DNA from 2 places in the Ensifer sp. CCNWLY38 genome. Region 2 is predicted to be linked to the other one. Evidence: riboswitches for the same ligand, from Rfam matches in the RefSeq annotation. Region 2 holds a riboswitch; the other holds the start of a gene.

Region 1 (9,568 bases), on a different contig from region 2:
GAACCCATCGCCTGCTTTCGCTTTCCACCGCCGTTTTGCTGGCGACGACCGCAATCGCCGCCGCCGAGCCGAGCGCCGAACTCATCGAAGCCGCCAAGAAGGAAGGCATGCTGACGACCGTCGCCCTGCCCCACGACTGGTGCGGCTATGGCGACGTCATCGCCGCCTTCAAGGCCAAGTATCCGGAAATCCAGGTCAACGAACTGAACCCGGACGCAGGCTCTGCCGACGAAGTCGAGGCCGTCAAGGCCAATAAGGACAACAAGGGCCCGCAGGCTCCTGACGTTGTCGACGTCGGCCTCGCCTTCGGCCCGCAGATGAAGGCCGAAGGCCTGCTGCAGCCCTACAAGGTTTCCACCTGGGACGAGATCCCGGACAGCGTCAAGGATGCCGAAGGCTACTGGTACGGCGACTACTACGGCGTGATGTCCTTCCTCGTGAACAAGGATCTCGTCAAGGATGCGCCGAAGGACTGGGCCGACCTTCTGAAGCCGGAATATGCCGGCCAGGTCGCGCTTGCCGGCGATCCGCGCGCTTCCAACCAGGCGATCCTCGGCGTTCTCGCCGCCGGCCTTGCCAAGGGCGCAAAGTCGGGCAAGGAAGCCGGTGAAGCTGGCCTCGGCTACTTCGCCGAACTGAACAAGGCCGGCAACTTCGTTCCGGTCATCGGCAAGTCCGGTACGCTCGCCCAGGGCTCGACCCCGATCATCGTCGCCTGGGACTACAACGCGCTCGGCTGGGCCAAGACGCTTGCCGGCAACCCGCCGACCGAAGTCGTCGTTCCGGCCAGCGGCGTTCTCGCCGGCGTCTACGTTCAGGGCATCTCGGCCTACGCGCCGCACCCGAACGCAGCGAAGCTGTGGATGGAGCACCTCTATTCCGACGAAGGTCAGCTCGGCTGGCTCAAGGGCTTCTGCCACCCGACCCGCTTCAACGCGATGGTCAAGGCCGGCAAGGTTCCGCAGGCACTGATCGACGCCCTGCCGCCGGCAGCGTCTTATGAAAAGGCCTACTTCCCGACGCTCGAAGAAGTCGATGCCAACAAGGCTGCCGTCACCGGCGGCTGGGATTCCGTCGTCGGCGCGAACGTTCAGTAAGTCTTTCCACAGACATGTCGCCTCGGCCGGTTTTCCGGCCGGGGCGACATAAGTTATTCGTAAGGAATTCAAGTCTTTGGAGCGGAATGAGGAAAAATGTGCGCGGGTTTCAGCCCGCACCCCGCTCTAACTTGCAAGTATCAATAACGCCCGCGTCGATAACGCGGTTTCAGGGGCGCGAACGGAATGTCATCTGCTAAACCCGACGCCAGCCCGCCGGCGCGTCGCCTACCGCTTCACTGGCTGGGCATTCTGCCCTTTGCCGCCTTTGTGACGCTGTTTCTGATATTGCCGACGGCAAAGATCGTGGTCGGCGCCTTTCAGACACCGGATGGCAGCTTCACGTTCGAGAACATCCGTGGCCTGTTCACGCCCTCGATCCTTGCGGCCTACTGGATCTCGATCAAGATCAGCATAGCCTCGGCGCTCCTCGGCTGCCTGATTGGCTTTGCCATGGCCTCGGCCATTGTCTTCGGCGGCTTGCCGAAGGGCATCCGCGGGCCGCTTCTGACCTTTTCCGGCGTTGCCTCCAACTTTGCCGGCGTGCCGCTCGCCTTCGCCTTTCTCGCGACCCTCGGCCCGGTCGGCATCGTTACGGTGTTCCTGCGCTCGAACTTCGGTCTCGACCTTAGAATGCTCGGCTTCAACCTCCTGTCTTTCTGGGGGCTGACAGTCACCTACCTCTTCTTCCAAATCCCGCTGATGATCCTGATCATCACGCCGGCGCTCGACGGGCTAAAGCGCGAATGGCGCGAGGCAGCTGAAATTCTCGGGGCCACCGGCCTGCAGTACTGGCGCATGGTCGCCTTCCCGATCCTGCTTCCCTCGCTGCTCGGCACCCTGGCGCTGCTCTTCGCCAACGCCTTCGGCGCGGTTGCAACCGCGATCGCGCTCACCGGCTCTTCGCTGTCGATCGTGCCGATCCTGCTCTTTGCCCAGATCCGAGGCGACGTGCTCGGCAATCCGCATCTCGGCTACGCGCTTGCCTTCGGCATGATCGTCGTCACCGGCATCGCCAACGCGATCTACATCTGGCTTCGCGGCCGCAGCGAAAGGTGGCTGAAATGAAGAAGATCTGGGCCTGGGGAGCCCTCGTTTTCGGCCTCCTCTACTTCACCCTGCCGCTCATCGGTATGACCAACTTTTCCTTGAAGATGCGCCGTGGCGAATATTCCTTCGACGCCTATCAGAAGGTTTTCGCCGATCCGCGCTTCCAGGAAACCTTCAGCTATTCGGTGCTGCAGGCGCTGTTCACCATCGTCTTCGGCGTGCTGCTCGTCGTACCCACCGCCTATTGGGTCCGGCTGAAGCTGCCGCGGCTGCGCCCCTATATCGAGTTCATCACGCTTCTGCCGCTCGTTATCCCGGCGATCGTCATCGTCTTCGGCTATATCCGGCTCTACAACACCTCGAGCTGGCTGCCGCTGACGGGCTCGCTGACGGGGACCAACATCCTCCTGATGTTCGGCTACGCGACGCTCGCTCTGCCCTACATGTACCGCGCGGTCGACACCGGCCTTCGCACCATCGACGTCGCCACCCTGACCGAGGCCGCCCAAAGCCTCGGCGCCGGTTGGGCGACGATCCTCGCCAAGATCATTCTGCCGAACGTGCTCGTCGCCGTGCTTTCAGGCGCCTTCCTGACCTTTGCCATCGTCATCGGCGAGTTCACCATGGCGGCACTTCTGAACCGCCCGGCCTTCGGCCCGTACATGCAGCTTCTCGGCGCCAACCGCGCCTATGAGCCCGCCGCACTCGCCGTTATCGCATTCGGCATCACCTGGGGCTGCCTCGGCCTCATCCAGCTCGTCTCGCGCTTTCAAAAAAGCGCGCCTCCCAAGGCCTGAGGACCGCACCCATGAGTTTTCTGTCACTCACCAGCATCAAGAAGTCCTTCGGCCCTGTTCACGTCGTGCACGATTTCGACATGGACATCGAGAAGGGCGAATTCGTCTCCTTCCTGGGTCCGTCCGGCTGCGGCAAGACGACCGTCCTGCGCATGATCGCCGGCTTCGAGACACCCTCCGCCGGCTCTATCGTGATCAACGGCAAGGACCAAGGGTCGTTGAAACCCAACCAGCGCAACATCGGCATGGTGTTTCAGGCCTATGCGCTGTTTCCGAACATGAACGTGCATGACAACGTTGCCTTCGGCCTCAAGGTCGCAGGCACTGACAAGTCGGAGATCGACGCACGGGTGAAGCAGATGCTCGGGCTGATCAAGCTCGAGCACCTGGCGGACCGCTTCCCCTACCAGCTCTCCGGCGGCCAGCAGCAGCGCGTGGCGCTTGCCCGCGCCATTGCGGTCAAGCCGCAGGTGCTGCTGCTCGACGAGCCGCTTTCGGCGCTCGACGCCAAGATCCGCGTGTCGCTGCGCGAAGAAATCCGGCAGATCCAGCAGCAGCTCGGCATCACCACGGTCTTCGTCACCCACGACCAGGAAGAGGCGCTGTCGATCTCCGATCGCATCGTCGTCATGAATGCCGGACGTGCCGACCAGATCGGCACCCCCTTCGAGATCTACAACACGCCCTCGACGCGCTTCGTCGCCTCCTTCGTCGGCACCCTGAACATCATCGAAGGCAAGGTCGCGGATCCGGCGGCAGGCGCCGTGACGATTGGCGACCAGCGCGTCTCGCTGAAGGATTCAATCACCGGCATGAAGGGCGGCGACAACATCTCGCTGGCGCTGCGTCCTGAAGCCGGCTCGATTGCCGAGGGCGCCACGGGCGACACGTCGCTTGCCGGCGAAGTCGTCTCAACGAGCTTCCTCGGCTCGGTCATCCGTACGCGGCTTCGCGTCGGCGGCGATGTCATCTCCTTCGACATGTTCAACAATCCGGGCGTGACCCCGCCGGTTTCCGGCGACAACGTCACGCTGCGCTTTGCCGCCAAGGATCTGCTGGTCATCCGCGAGTAGGCCTTGCAGAAGACCGATGAACGCTGGCGCCTGTGGCGCCAGCGGTTATTCCGCGCCTCGGTGTACTATTGCCAGAAACCGCGAGGTTGCGATCATGGCCAAGGCTGAACCAAGCGCCTTCGTCAGGCACGTTCAGGATGAACTCTCCGACATCGGACCCGTCCAGATAGACCGTTTCTTCGGCGGTTGGGCCTATCTTCTCGCTGAAAAGCGCTTTGCCGTCAGCATCAAGGACCGCCTCTATTTCAGGGTTGATCAGGCGCTGAAAGACGCGCTTATCGCCGAGGGTTGCCAGCCGTTCACCTATGAGAAGGGCGGCAAGACTGTGGTCGTGCACCGCTTCTACGAAGCGCCTGTCGACTGCCTCGACGACCGGGATGCCCTCCTCCACTGGGCCGGGCGGGCGGTTGCCGCCGAAGACGACGATCTGCGCGGATAAGTGCCACGCGTTCAGAATGTTGCCACCTCGGCTGCGGGCAACGTGACCACCCGGATTGATGTCCTGGCGGGAACGAATTTGTCCTCACCTGCACCCCACAAGCAAAAATCTGTCGTGATTTCTGCTCTTTTCGTCGCGGCGTGCGTTTGACCGGGCAGCCCCGGCCTATATAGTCGCGGTGTTCTCAGGGCGGGGCGAAATTCCCCACCGGCGGTAGCGGCCGAAAGGCCGAAGCCCGCGAGCGCTTCGGGGTTTTGCCCTGGAGGTCAGCAGATCCGGTCAGATTCCGGAGCCGACGGTCACAGTCCGGATGGAAGAGAGCAAGCAGCAACGTGAGCCCCACGCGGGACCTCGCGCGCATGCATGTTCGCCCGACGGGATCATTGGAAAACGCCAAACCCTGAAAGGCTTGAGACCATGACCATTCTTTCCCACCCCACCGCCAAGATTGCGATTGTACGCGCCCGCTGGCACGCCGATATCGTCGACCGCTGTGTTGATGCCTTCATCGCGCAGTGGACGAAGCTCGGCGACTCTGCGGCCGACGTCGAGATCTTTGACGTGCCGGGCGCACTCGAAATCCCGCTGCATGCGCAGACGCTGGCCAAGACCGGCCGCTATGCGGCGATCCTCGGCACCGCCTTCGTCGTGGACGGCGGCATCTACCGCCACGACTTCGTCGCCGGCACCGTGCTCGACGGCATGATGCGCGTCCAGCTCGACACCGGCGTGCCGGTGCTTTCGGCCGTGCTGACGCCACACAATTTCCAGGAAAGCGAACCGCTGATCGCCTTCTTCCGCGAGCACTTCGTCACCAAGGGCACGGAAGCGGCCAACGCCTGCTCGCAGATTTTGGATGCCCGCGCCAAGCTGGCGCTTGTCAACGCCTGATCGGCGACGCGCCCACGTGATCCAGCGCACCGCCTGATGGGCTCGCCCCTCATCCGGCTGCCGCCACCTTCTCCCCGCTCGCGGGGAGAAGGACACGCGTGGCACGCTCCGCTCCGTGCCCGACCGCGGCCGTTTGATACAAGCAGGATTGACGATGCTTCGCCGCAGCACCGCTCCTACATCCGCTACGGAATGAGAAGCCCGCGGCACGCTCGACTGTCCCCTCTCCCCGCCTGCGGGGAGAGGGCTAGGGTGAGGGGCAAAGCGCTCCATGCGCTCCAGGCTCACGGCCCCTCATGGTGACGGCGCGCCTTTTGAATCAACCTCTGAACCACCTGAATCAAACCGCCAGCCCCGGCCGATAACCTCCTGTTCCGACTCTCAAATTCGCGCCTACCGCGCTGCCTCGCCCTCATGCAGGCTACGCTCCAGCGCCGCCAGGCGGTGACGGTGGCCGCCGGCCTCGTAGCCGACGACGGTGATCACGGGTGCAAACATCAGGATGATCAGGCACATCGCCATATCGAGCCCAACCATCGCCGCGACGATGGACGCAGCCAGCACCAACGCCGTGCCTGCAAGCAGCCAGAGATGCAGCCGGTTCGTCTGCCGCAGCAGATACGCGTACATCGCGTAGAGCAGCCCGATGTAGAGTCCGACTGGAACCGCGACCGTCAGCACGGTTGCGACCGAGCCAATATGCGCCTTGTGCTCGATATAATAGGCCGCCACATGCAGCCCGGCGCCGGTCGCCACGATCGCGGCGAAGATCGCAATGTGGCCATAGCCCCAGACGAAGGACCGCTTGAGGCGGTGATGGTGCAGGACTTCGGCGCTCGGCAGCAGAAAATAGATCCACCACATGCCGAAGGTGAGCCCCGTGCCCGCCAGGCAGACAAGTGCGACATCGAGGTTCCAGCCCGCCCCCTCGACCACCGCCGAGATCGAGGCGACCGTTCCGACCACCCCTTCCCCGAGCGCGATGATCGCCAGCAGCCCGTAACGCTCGGCGATGTGATGCGCGTGCCAGGGCGTACCGCCGTAGCGCATCTCGGCCACATAAGGACCGAGCATCTCGACCGCGGTCAGCGCGACGACCATGGCAAAAGTCACGGCCAAGGAGAAGTCGAAGAAGATCAGAATGATCCAGCCAAGCTGGGCGACGCTGATCGCCTTCACATAGGCCATGCAGGCCTCCTGCCGCGCCGGATCCTGCCGGCTGGCGCGCAGCCATTGAAAGACCATCGCCACGCGCATGACGACATAGCCGAGCACCATAACACCGTTGTTGAGGTGCTCGCCCTTGTCGATCGATTCGAACATCGGCGGCAGTCCGATTGCCAGGATCAGCACGCCGACCATCTGCACCATGGTGACGCTGCGAAAGATCCAGTCGTCGGTGTCGTAGGCCGATGCGAACCAGCTGAAATTGATCCAGGCCCAGCAGATGGCGAAGGTGGCAAAGCCGAAGCCGATCAGCCCTGCGGTGAAGTGGCCCTCGGCGAAGAGATGCGCGAGCTGCGAGGCGGCTAGGCTGAAGGCGATGACGAAGGTGAGGTCGAACAGGAGTTCGAGTGTCGTCGCAGTCCTGTGATGCTCAAGCGTATCGCGACCGCTCATGCGGGCCACGTGGTGGTGAGCGCTCGGATGCGGCTCGGTCGAGGTTGCTTCGCTCATGCGGTAAGGTCCCTGCTGACGATCTGCAAGCATATTCAAATATTTGCGGAAGCGTCGTCAAGGCGTGGTGCGCGCCAGATATGAAAACGCCCGGCATCTCTGCCGGGCGTCTCGTCACGATGCCTGAGGGAGGATCAACGGGCGTCGCGATATTGGGTTCAGGCCTTAGCAAGAGAGGAATGCGGGCGGAAAACCGCACACACTTTCCTCACCCCGCTCTGACGGAATCCAGGCGATCGATCGCATCGACGTTGCCGGCCGAAGGACCATTCGGGTCGAACTCGGACGCGAGCCAGGTATCGACGATCGACTTCGCCAACTCCGGCCCGATGACCCGCGCACCCATGGTGATGATCTGGGCGTTGTTCGACTTCGCCGCACGCTCGGCCGAATAGGTGTCGTGCGTCAGTGCGGCGCGAATGCCCGGCACCTTGTTGGCCGAGATGCAGACGCCGATGCCGGTGCCGCAGAACAGGATGCCGCGGTCGTGCTTGCCCTCGACGACCTGCTGCGCCAACTTCTGCGCGAGATCCGCGTAAAAGCCGGACTGGCTGAGGTCCACGACCTCCACGTCGTCCCTGCCGCCGAGATGGGCGGCGATCACATCCAGCAGGGGCTTGCCGGCGCTGTCTGCCCCGATTGCAATCTTCATGATTGTTCCTTTCCTAAAGAGCTGGCGCGGCCGAAGGCTCAGATCGCCTTTACGACGCGCTGCAGAATGTCGAGATAGCCGGCGACGTCCCAGGCGGAGCGGCCGATGAAGAGGCCGTCGATATGCGGCTGAGCGATCAGCTCTTCGCAATTGCCGGGATTGACGCTGCCGCCGTAGAGCACCGGTACGCGCTTGCCGAGCGCCGCTTCGGCGACGTCAGCGATGCGCTTGTGGCGCTCGTCGGCATAGTCTGATGTCGCCGGAATGCCGTTGACGCCGATCGCCCAGACCGGCTCGTAGGCAAGCAGGATGGTCGCCTGCTTGGCGTCGCCGTCAACGAGCGCCAACGCGCCTTCGACCTGTCGCTTCAGCACCGTGTCCGCTTCGCCCGCTTCGCGCTCGGCCAGCGTCTCGCCGATGCAGACCAAAGGCACCAGGCCGTGGCGCACGGCGGCCGCCGTCTTCAGGCCGACGGTGCGGTCGGTTTCGCCAAAATGCTCGCGCCGTTCGCTGTGGCCAAGCTCGACCACGTCGAGATTGCAATCCCTCAGCATCAGCGGCGAGACTTCACCGGTCCAGGCGCCGGCATCGTCCCAGTGCATGTTCTGCGCACCGACCTTCACGCTGGTTGCGGCCAGCCGCTCCTTGACCTGCCGCACCGCCGTGAATGGCGGAATGACGAAGCGCTGGACGCGTTCATCGCGCATCGCGTCGGCCGCAACCAGACCGTCGGCGAAGGCCATCGCTTCGGCCAGCGTCTTGTTCATCTTCCAGCTGGTGCCGACCCAGAGCCCGGACTTCTTCATGCTTTCTCCTTGCGATTATCGACCCTGACCAGCCGGATGCCGGCGTCCTCGAGCGGCGCGGCATGCTCCGCAGCCACCTCGGCGCCGGTCAGCACCGCGTCGAAGGCATCGAGCCCGGTCAGGAAATGGAGCGCCGAGCGCCCGAATTTGTCGTGGTCCACCAGCAGGTATTTGCGCTTGGCCGCCTTCACCATCAGGCGCTTGGCTTGCACCACCTCCTGGTCCTGATGAAAGGCGGTGGTCCCTTCGATCGCAGAGCTGGAGAGAAAGGCGATGTCGACGCGCAGCGACCGCAGCGCCTCGTCGGTGACGATGCCGAAGAAGCCGTTGAACTTCTTGCTATATTGACCGCCGAGCGCGATCACGTTGATGCCCGGCGCGCCTGAGAGGCTGGTGATCACGCCGAGATTGTTGGTGATGACGGTCAGCGGGCGAATGTCGCGGATACAGTCGGCGATCGCGCCCGTGGTCGAGCTGTCGTCGATCAGGATGCTCTGCCCCGGCTCGATCAAGGAGGCGGCATGTTCGGCGATGCGGCGTTTCTCGGCGGTGGCGATCTTCTCGCGGTAGCGGAAATCGCTCTCGAATTGCGGACTCGACTGGATCGAGGCGCCGCCATGCACCTTGCGCAATAGCCCCGCCTGCTCGAGGTCGTCGAGATCGCGATGCACCGTCATCTTGCTGACGCCGAAGCGCAAGGACAGATCCTCGACGGACGCCGCTCCGGCCTCCATCAGCACATCCATGATCGCCTGTCGCCTGTCTTCCGGCTTCATCATCTCGGCTCCGTTCGCGCGCAGCCGTGGCCGCGCTCACAGTGAGAAGATAACAGCTATTTGTTATATTTCAATTTCCTCTATGTGATTTTGTGATGTTTTAATGTGATTTCTGTGTGTGATTGAAACCGGTGTCGATGTAAGGTTCCCAGAATTCGACGGACTCCCGGATCATTTCCACGACGGTGTGATCGGTCGGCTCGCGCTCGCGGAAGGAAAGCTCCAGGCAGATCTCGTTGTCGGTACCGCCCCCCGCTTTGACAGCGCCGATCAGCTTCTCCGGCGTGATGCGGCCGTCCCGGTTGTAGGC
Region 2 (9,568 bases):
CCGCGCTGGAAAAGGTACGCGCTGCCTATCAGGCCTATCTCTCCATTGCCGATGGCATGGTCAAGCTCTCCAACAACCTCGAGAACATGAAGGCGCAGAGTGTCTTCAAGGTCGAGATGCGGGAGACCGAGCAGAAGGTCGACGAGGCGATCAAGGAAGTGCGCGCGCTCAACGTCGCCGGCGCCGACGCCGCGGTTGCAGCAAGCTCGGCGACGCACGACCAGATCCGCATGATCGAAATGGCCGTCATCGCCGTCGCGGCGATCATCGTGCTCGGCGCCATTCTCTATGCCGTGCGCGGTATCGCCCGCCCGATCCAGATCATCACCCGTTCGATGGCGCGCCTTGCGGAAGGCGACACGGACAGCAGCATCCCCTACGGCGCCCGCAAGGACGAAATCGGCGAGATGGCCCGTGCCGTCGAAGTCTTCCGTCAGGCGGCAATCACCAACCAGCAGCTCGAAGCGGATGCCCAGACACAGCGCGCCCGGGCTGAGGCCGATCGCCTGCGTCTGACCGAGGAAGCCGAAACTGCGGCACAGCGCCGCCTCCAGGAAGCGACGGCCGGTCTTGCCGGCGGCCTGCGCAGGCTTGCCTCCGGCGATCTCGCCTTCCAGCTCGACGAACCCTTTGCGCCGGACTTCGAGCAGCTCCGCCACGACCTGAACCAGGCCGTCGCTCAGTTGGCCGATACGCTTGCTGCCGTTTCGGCCAGCTCCGGCAGCATCGACAGCGGTGCGCGCGAAGTCAGCCAGAGTGCCGACGACCTGTCGCGCCGAACCGAGCAGCAGGCGGCCTCACTGGAAGAAACCGCAGCAGCACTCGACCAGATCACCGTCAATGTCGGCAATTCGTCGAAGCGCACCAACGAGGCCCGTGCCGTCGCCAGCCAGGCAAACGAAAGCGCCCGCAAATCCGGCGCCATCGTCTCGGGCGCCGTCGATGCCATGGGCCGCATCGAGCATTCGTCGAGCCAGATCTCGAACATCATCGGCGTCATCGATGAAATTGCCTTCCAGACGAACCTTCTGGCGCTGAACGCCGGCGTCGAAGCAGCCCGCGCCGGTGATGCCGGCAAGGGTTTCGCCGTCGTCGCTCAGGAAGTCCGCGAACTTGCCCAGCGCTCGGCCAATGCGGCCAAGGAGATCAAGGACCTGATCCGCAACTCCGCCGTCGAAGTCGAAAGCGGTGTCCGGCTCGTGCGCGAAACCGGCGAGGCTCTGCGCACCATCGAAGGCTTCATCGTCACGATCAACCAGCACATGGATGCGATCGCCATCTCGGCGCAGGAGCAGTCCGCCGGACTGTCGGAGGTCAACACCGCCATGAACCAGATGGATCAGGTGACGCAGCAGAACGCAGCCATGGTCGAGGAAGCCAATGCCGCAAGCGCCACGCTTGCCCAGGAAGCCGGCCGCCTGCGCGAGCTGATCGCCCGCTTCACGCTGGAAGAGGCTCAGGCCTACGGCTACGCGCCGTCGGCCGGCTCGACACGCCGGGCGGCATAACCACGACGCACGCCCGTGCTTGGTTTTTCGCGGGCGGGCGCCGGAGATCTCGCAACCGACCTTGAAGTGTATGAACAATCATAGCCTGCGTTCGGGACACGAAATTCTTGACAAACCAACAGAAACGGCCGCCGGAAGCGGCGGCCGTTTCTTTGTCTGCCAAGTGCTTACCGTGAAGTCCCAGAGGTTTCTGTCGACAAAGGTGGCAATTGTAACTATCACTAATGTTACTGCCATTTCACATGGCACCTCATGAAATTCCAGCGACGATCATGAAGAAGACATTTGAAGTTTCCGATAGACTGTTCGAGCTCTACCACCGGGTCCACCGGCTGGTGAACGAATCGATGACCGAAGAAGGCGTGTCGCTGGCACGCAGCAAGTTCCTCTTCTTCCTGAGCAAGCTCGGTCCCTGTCGCTCGACAGATATCGCCTGTGCGCTGAACTTCGCGCCGCGCACGGTCACCGAGGCCATCGACGGTCTGGAACGCGACCGCCTGGTGATGCGCAAGCCCGATCCCGAGGACCGGCGCGCCAAGATCGTCTCGATTACCGAAACGGGTCGCGTCGTGCTTGAAGCCGCAGAGCATCCACGCAAGCAGCTGCTCGAGGAGATTTTCTCGGCGCTCGACGACGAGGAACTCGATGCCCTCTACGGCATCGTCGGCAAGCTGGTCGACAGGACGGACGAGATCCGCAAGCGCAAGGATGAGGCCGAAGAGGCAGCGCAGGTCGCTGTCGCCCGCTAGTCGGCGCCCGCTATTCGGGATCGTGCTATTTATTTCCTGCCAGTCCGAAACAGAAAGAGGCCGGGACATCATGTCCCGGCCTCTTCCGTTTTCTCCGGGCGTTAACGCTTACATCGCGTTGATGGCGCCAATGGAGAAGAACAGGGTTTCGCCGGAGGAGTCGTCGACACCGTCATTGTCGGTCACGACGTAGCCATTGCCGGCTGCATCGACGGTGAAGCCCTCGACCTTGTCGACGACATAGCCGTTGAGCGCCTTCAGATCCGGAATGAGATCACGAACCTCTTCCTTCTTGGCGACAGCCAGTTCGCCACCGAGTGCTGCCGGCTTCAGTTCCGTCAGCGCGACGCGATAGATCTTCTTGAGCTTGGCTGCCTGGCCGATCAGGTTGTCGCGCTCGATGATGTAGGCGTAGTCACCATGAACGGAGATTTCCGACAGGCCGACCCAGCCGTCACCGGCCTTTTCCAGCGGGTAGCGCACCGCGCCCCACTCTTCGCTCTTCGGCTTGTAGGAGACGAGTTTGACGAAGCCCTTCTCGTCGTCCTTCCATTCGCGCTGAACAGCCATCCACAGCGTCTGGTCGTCGCCTTCGCCAACGACGGTGATGCCTTCGAAGCCGAAGCGCGTTTCACCGGCACGCAGTGCCTCAGGCAAAGCGATTTCCTTCTTGATCTCGCCCTTCTTGTTCACGTGGAAGAGCGCGTGGCTGTAGAGCTTGTCCGAATTGCCTTCGGATGCGAGCCAGAAGCCCCCTTCCCCGTCATTGGCGATGCCTTCGATGTCGAGCTTCTGAGCAGGTGCGCCGTCACGGGTGATGGCGAGCGTCTCGGTGATCAGCGCCGGCTTCTGAGTGGCGTCGATGGTGAAGATCGTCGGCAGCGACGAGAAGACCGAGTCGTTGACGGCGCGCAGGAAGCCCGGCTTGTCCGAGACGGCAGCAAGACCGGAGAGTGCGCCGAAGCCGATCGGCAGTCCGTCCTTCTCGGCCGAGCGGATCTGCGGATAGGCAGCTTCGCCCTCACCGCGCTCGTAGATCATCACATGCGAACGTGCGCCGCCGTCCTCGCCGAGGTCGACTTCATTGGCGGTTGCAAGCAGGTTGCGCGACGGGACTGCGACGGCGCCTTCGGGCGAGATGCCCGACGGCAGCAGCTGCAGCAGTTCGGGTTCCGCACCCGTGTCCTTGTAAACGCCGACGACGGAAGCCCGCTCGGCGAGCAGGAAGAACAGGTTGTCGTCGCCGAACTTGGCGGCTTCCAGACCCTCGGGCTCGACACCCTTGGCCGACGAACGCTTTTCCGGGTAGTGGCCGATCGCGGCAACAGCATGCTCGAAGCTCGCACCCGATTCGTAGAGCACCTTGCCGGCCGTGTCGAAGATGGTGAAGCCGCGCGAGCCGCCTTCGTAGTCACCTTCGTTGGCAACGACTATGCGGTTGTCATCGAGCCACTTCACTGCATCGGGCTCGCGCTTGCGGCCAGGCTGCTCGTCCTTGAAAGCGATGGCGCCGTTGCGCTTCGTGTCGATGTCCTTGAGGTCGACCGTGCCGGCGGAGAAATGCGTCTTCACCGTCGCGGTCTTGCCGTCGATGATGACGATGTGGTTGTTCTCCTGCAGCGTCAGCGCAATCTCGTCGTTGCCGTTGAAGGAGACGAATTCAGGCTCTGGATCGTCGCCGGCGATTTCGGCAAGACCGGTCAGCGTCACACGCTTCAGCGAGCCGCAATCGGCAACGCCGTCCTTCAGAGACAGGATCACCAGATCGCCAGCCGGCATCTGCGGGATCTTGCCGTCGTTCACTTCCTCGTCGCGCTCGTTTTCAATGGCGATGGCTGCAAGCGTGCGGTCCTTGTTGACGGCAACCGAATCCGGCTGACCGCCGAGATCGCAGGTCGCATCCACCTTTTTCGATGCCAGGTCGACGACTGCCAGAAGGCCGGAAGGCTTGACGAAGCTTTCGCGCGTGTTGACCGCAACGAGCGCCTTGGCGCCGGCAACGGTAACGGAGGTCGGCTCACCGTCGAACGAGATCGTGCCGGCTGCCTTCGGCGCCTTGGCATCGGTGATGTCGATGAGGCCGACGCGCTTGCCCGGGCTGTCGGAGTAGATCAGCGTATTGCCGTCTTCGCTGGCCGTGATGATCTCGGCGGACGTCGGCGCCTTGCGCGCGTCACCATCAGGCAGATTGTCGGCAACGGCAAAGGACGCAATACGATTGAATACAGGATCAGCCGCCGCAGGAAATGCCGCGGAAGCAAGAAGGACGGCCGCGAGCGCGGTCACGCGCGAAGTAATGATCATTGAAATCCCCCATGGAGAATACTGAAAACATGGGGGTTCTGCGCGACTGCGATGACAGCCGAATGACACCGGCCGGGTTTTACACCGTTCAGGTTGCAACAGCCTCCCGTTCGCGCCGAATCTCGTTGCGCATGATGAACAGCGACGCGCCAAGGATCAGGACCGCACCGAACCAGAGATAGCCTGTCGGTGCGTAACCGAAGACCAGCCAGCCGGCGAAGACATTGAGCGGCAGCTTCAAATCATCGAAGGGCTGCACATAGGCGGCGTCGGCAACCGTATAGGCGAGCGTCAGCAAATATTGCGCGAACACAGTCATGACCCCGGCGAGCACGAGAAGGCCGAGCGCCACGCCCTGCGGCACCGCGAAACCGGCCATGAGCGCAATGGCGCCATTGATCGGGGTCAGAAGGACAAGCAGCCAGATGGTGATGGTTTCGGGACGCTCGCTGCTCGTCAGGCTCTTGGTGATGAGCGACGAGGCGCCCCAGAGCAAGGCGGAGAGGATCGGCAGCAGCGCTGCCCAGGTGAAGCTGTCCGACCAGGGTTCAAGAATGATCATCGCACCGGCAAATCCGACCGCGGTCGCGGTCCAGCGGGCCGGACCGACGCGTTCGCCGAGAAACAAGCGAGCGCCAAGGATGATGAAGAACGGCGAGGTCATCACCAGGGCAATCGCCTGCCAGATCGGCACATGCGCAAGGCTGGAGACCCAGGCCCCGACGCCGAAGGCCGCAAGCGCCACGCGCACCACGTGGCGCCACGGGTAATCGGTGCGCATCGCCGGAAGTCCGACGCGCCGCAGGAACGGCAAAGAAAAGAGAAGGGCGAAGGCATATTGCCAGAAGGCCGTGGCGGCAGCGGGAAAGCCGAGTTTCATCGTCAGCCATTGGGTAACGACATTGAGCCCGGCGAAGGCAATACCGGCCAGTACCATGAAGCCGGCACCGGCCATGGCGCGCGAGGAGGACAAACCGAGGGAATTCTGATTCATGTCACGCATCCTGAGAACACAAATCAGGACGCATGAGCGCACGGCACGACGCCGGGCGGGCCTGCCCCTTCGTGCCGACGACCATTCTCTTTCATCCGGACTATGACCGTCGGCTCCGGAATTGCACCGGATCTGCTGACCCCTTCTCCGTTTCCGGAGAAAGGCGCTCGCGGGCTTGGGCCACCGCATGGTGTTGCAGCGCCCTTACCGCCGGTGGGGACTTTCACCCCGCCCTGAGAATGGGCAAGCCGTAGAGCAAATGGCAGGAGGCCGCAAGGGCAGCCCCCGAAATGCGAAAGGGTCCGGCTTTCGCCGAACCCTCGAATACCTGGACTGCCGGCCTCGTGTCCGGCCGCCAAGCAAATCTGATCAGCCGTTGACGGCGTCCTTCAGGCCCTTGCCGGCCGTGAACTTCGGCACGTTGCGGGCCGGGATGTCAACTTCCGCACCCGTGGACGGGTTGCGGCCCTTCGAGGCTTCGCGGCGCGAAACCGAGAAGTTGCCGAAGCCGACCAGGCGAATGTCGCCGCCGCTCTTCAGCTCGCCCTGGATGGTCTCGAAAACTGCATCAACTGCAGAAGATGCGTCGGTCTTGGAAAGTCCGGCCTTCTCAGCAACGGCAGACACGAGCTCATTTTTGTTCATGTTTCCACCCCTTTCAGATTGGTTCGAAACGACTGTGTTTTAAGCCGCGGTGGCTTGCGCATCGCCCGCGTCTTGCCTTTCCCAATTGCGCCTAATCCCTTGGAATGCAAGGCTTGCAGGGCGCTTTTACAACAAAAAAGACCGGCCAGAGGCCGGTCTTCCCAATTTTTCTGCAAAATGGGCGCCGCGTGAGGTCGCTGCGCCCATTCACCGGCACTTTTTAGTGGGCGATCGAGGAGCCCGCTTCGTCCTGCGAATCAACCGCTGCGACGGTTGCCGGCACGCTTGCCGGGTCCCATTCGATCGGCTCCGGCATGCGCACAAGAGCGTGTACGAGCACCTCGCCCATCCGCGAAACCGGGATGATTTCGAGCGCGTTCTTCACGTTATCCGGGATCTCGGCGAGATCCTTGGCGTTCTCCTCGGGGATCAGCACCTTCTTGATGCCACCCCGGAGCGCTGCCAGCAGCTTCTCCTTGAGACCGCCGATCGGCAGCACGCGGCCGCGCAGCGTGATCTCGCCGGTCATCGCGACATCCTTGGAAATCGGGATGCCGGTCATGATCGACACGATCGCGGTTGCCATGGCGACACCGGCCGACGGACCATCCTTCGGCGTCGCACCTTCCGGCACGTGCACGTGGATGTCGCTCTTGTCGAACATTGGAGGCTCGATGCCGAAATCGATCGCCCGCGAGCGGACATAGGACGCCGCCGCCGAAATCGATTCCTTCATCACGTCACGCAGGTTGCCGGTGACCGTCATGCGGCCCTTGCCGGGCATCATGACGCCTTCGATCGTCAGCAGTTCGCCGCCGACCTCGGTCCAGGCAAGACCCGTGACCACGCCGATCTGATCGTCGCGTTCGGCTTCGCCGTGGCGGAAGCGCGGAACACCAAGGTAGTCGTTGATGTTGTCCGCCGTGACTTCGACCGTCTTGGTCTTGCCCTTGATGATCTCGGTCACCGCCTTGCGGGCGAGCTTCATCAATTCGCGCTCGAAGTTACGAACACCGGCTTCCCGCGTGTAGGTCTGGATAACCGCCATCAGGGCCCCGTCGGTCACGGAGAACTCCTTCGGCTGCAGCGCGTGGTCGCGGATCGCCTTTGGCAGCAGGTGCCGCTTGGCGATCTCCAGCTTTTCCTCTTCGGTGTAGCCGGCGATGCGGATCACTTCCATACGATCCATCAACGGCGCCGGAATGTTCAGCGTGTTGGCGGTGGTGATGAACATCACGTTGGACAGGTCGTATTCGACTTCCAGGTAGTGGTCCATGAAGGTCGAGTTCTGTTCCGGATCCAGCACCTCGAGCAGAGCCGACGACGGATCGCCGCGGAAGTCCTGGCCCATCTTGTCGATTTCGTCGAGCAGGAACAGCGGGTTGGACCGCTTCGCCTTCTTCATCGACTGCACGACCTTGCCCGGCATCGAGCCGATATAGGTACGGCGGTGACCGCGGATCTCGGCTTCGTCACGAACGCCGCCGAGCGCCATGCGCACGTATTCGCGGCCGGTCGCCTTGGCGATCGACTTGGCGAGCGAGGTCTTGCCGACGCCCGGAGGACCGACGAGGCACAGGATCGGCCCCTTGATCTTCGACGAACGCGCCTGCACGGCGAGATACTCGACGATGCGTTCCTTGACCTTGTCGAGGCCGAAGTGATCCGTGTTGAGCACGTCTTCGGCATGGTTGAGGTCGGTCTTGATCTTCGACTTCTTGCCCCAGGGCAGGCCCAGCAGCCAATCCAGATAATTGCGAACGACGGTCGCTTCCGCGGACATCGGGCTCATCTGGCGCAGTTTCTTGAGTTCAGCGTCAGCCTTTTCGCGCGCTTCCTTGGAAAGCTTCGTCTTGGCAATGCGCTCCTCGATCTCGGCCATCTCGTCGCGGCCATCTTCGCCGTCGCCGAGCTCCTTCTGGATCGCCTTCATCTGTTCGTTGAGGTAGTACTCGCGCTGGGTCTTTTCCATCTGGCGCTTGACGCGCGAGCGGATGCGCTTTTCGACCTGCAGGACGGAAATCTCACCTTCCATGAAGCCGAGCGCCTTTTCCAGACGCATCTTCACGCTGGTGGTCTCCAGCATTTCCTGCTTCTCGACGATCTTGATCGACAGGTGCGAGGCGACCGTATCGGCCAGCTTCGAATAATCTTCGATCTGGCTGGCGACGCCGACGACCTCGGGGGAGATCTTCTTGTTGAGCTTCACATAGCTCTCGAACTCGGAAACGACCGAGCGGCTCAGCGCTTCGATTTCGACCGGATCTTCTTCCGGCTCGCTCAGCGTATGCGCGGATGCCTCATAGAATTCGTCGCGCGGCGTGTAGCCGTCGATCTTGGCGCGCGCGCGGCCTTCGACCAGCACCTTGACGGTGCCGTCAGGCAGCTTCAGCAATTGCAGGACATTGGCGATGGTGCCGACTTCATAGATCGCGGACGGTTCCGGATCGTCGTCGGTGGCGTTGATCTGGGTGGCAAGCATGATCTGCTTGTCGGTGCCCATGACTTCCTCAAGCGCACGGATCGACTTTTCGCGGCCGACGAAGAGCGGCACGATCATGTGCGGGAAGACTACGATGTCGCGGAGCGGCAGGACCGGGTAGGTCGCGCTTTCAGTCGCCGGTGACGTTTTGTTCGTCATGTCATTTCCTTTCCGTCCCGATTTCGGGCCCGTTCCCGGGAGCCCCGCAGGCACTCCCGGTTGTCATATTTTCCACATGAAAGTGGAGTGCCACCGCGTCCATTTCAAGGCTGGACGCGACATCCACCAACCGTGGCCGGGTCCTTCTGACTACGCATCATTTCTGTTGCGGGCCTTGCGACGGAGAACGAGGCTCAAGGACGCGCAACGATAAAGGTCCTTCATTGAATCGTCACATCATTGCGTTGTTTGAGACACTTTAGCAACAATCGAATTGTGAAATCTGCGCTCGGGCGCCTTTGTCTCAACAGCTAAGTGCGCGAACATGAAAAAGCCCGCACAAGGCGGGCTTCTCAAACGATAATTCGGCGTTATCAGGCCGAAACGTTGGTCTTTTCGTCCGACCGCTCGGAGTAGATGTAGAGCGGCCGCGCCGCGCCTTTGACCACCTCGTCTGAGATGACCACTTCGCGCACGCCTTCGAGCGTCGGCAGCTCGAACATCGTGTCGAGCAGAATCTTCTCCATGATCGAACGGAGGCCGCGGGCGCCGGTCTTGCGCACGATCGCCCGGCGGGCAATCTCGCGCAGCGCGTCCTCGTGGAAGGTGAGCTCCACGTCTTCCATCTCGAACAGGCGCTGGTACTGCTTGATCAGAGCGTTCTTCGGCTCGGACAGGATCTGGATCAGCGCATCTTCATCGAGATCTTCGAGCGTCGCCAGAACCG

Evidence for each region. A riboswitch is a leader RNA that binds a small molecule or an ion and turns the genes downstream of it on or off. The one in region 2 is predicted to bind FMN.
Region 1: another riboswitch for FMN. It lies ahead of V7S54_RS10975 (6,7-dimethyl-8-ribityllumazine synthase); the one in region 2 lies ahead of V7S54_RS18795 (DMT family transporter).

What each region holds. Positions count from the first base shown of each region.
Region 1 covers NZ_JBBBBO010000004.1:281,937-291,504, reverse strand. The annotation lists gene V7S54_RS11000 (ABC transporter substrate-binding protein) at 1-1,097, shown strand, start outside; gene V7S54_RS10995 (ABC transporter permease) at 1,284-2,165, shown strand; gene V7S54_RS10990 (ABC transporter permease) at 2,162-2,944, shown strand; gene V7S54_RS10985 (ABC transporter ATP-binding protein) at 2,956-4,017, shown strand; gene V7S54_RS10980 (TfoX/Sxy family protein) at 4,112-4,456, shown strand; FMN riboswitch at 4,633-4,782, shown strand; gene V7S54_RS10975 (6,7-dimethyl-8-ribityllumazine synthase) at 4,874-5,347, shown strand; gene V7S54_RS10970 (low temperature requirement protein A) at 5,741-7,024, opposite strand; gene derI (D-erythrulose-4-phosphate isomerase) at 7,233-7,676, opposite strand; gene V7S54_RS10960 (triose-phosphate isomerase) at 7,715-8,482, opposite strand; gene V7S54_RS10955 (DeoR/GlpR family DNA-binding transcription regulator) at 8,479-9,258, opposite strand; gene V7S54_RS10950 (sugar phosphate isomerase/epimerase family protein) at 9,359-9,568, opposite strand, start outside.
Region 2 covers NZ_JBBBBO010000008.1:213,349-222,916, reverse strand. The annotation lists gene V7S54_RS18810 (methyl-accepting chemotaxis protein) at 1-1,508, shown strand, start outside; gene V7S54_RS18805 (MarR family winged helix-turn-helix transcriptional regulator) at 1,781-2,257, shown strand; gene V7S54_RS18800 (esterase-like activity of phytase family protein) at 2,366-4,561, opposite strand; gene V7S54_RS18795 (DMT family transporter) at 4,650-5,564, opposite strand; FMN riboswitch at 5,635-5,800, opposite strand; gene hupB (DNA-binding protein HupB) at 5,925-6,200, opposite strand; gene lon (endopeptidase La) at 6,421-8,841, opposite strand; gene clpX (ATP-dependent Clp protease ATP-binding subunit ClpX) at 9,216-9,568, opposite strand, start outside.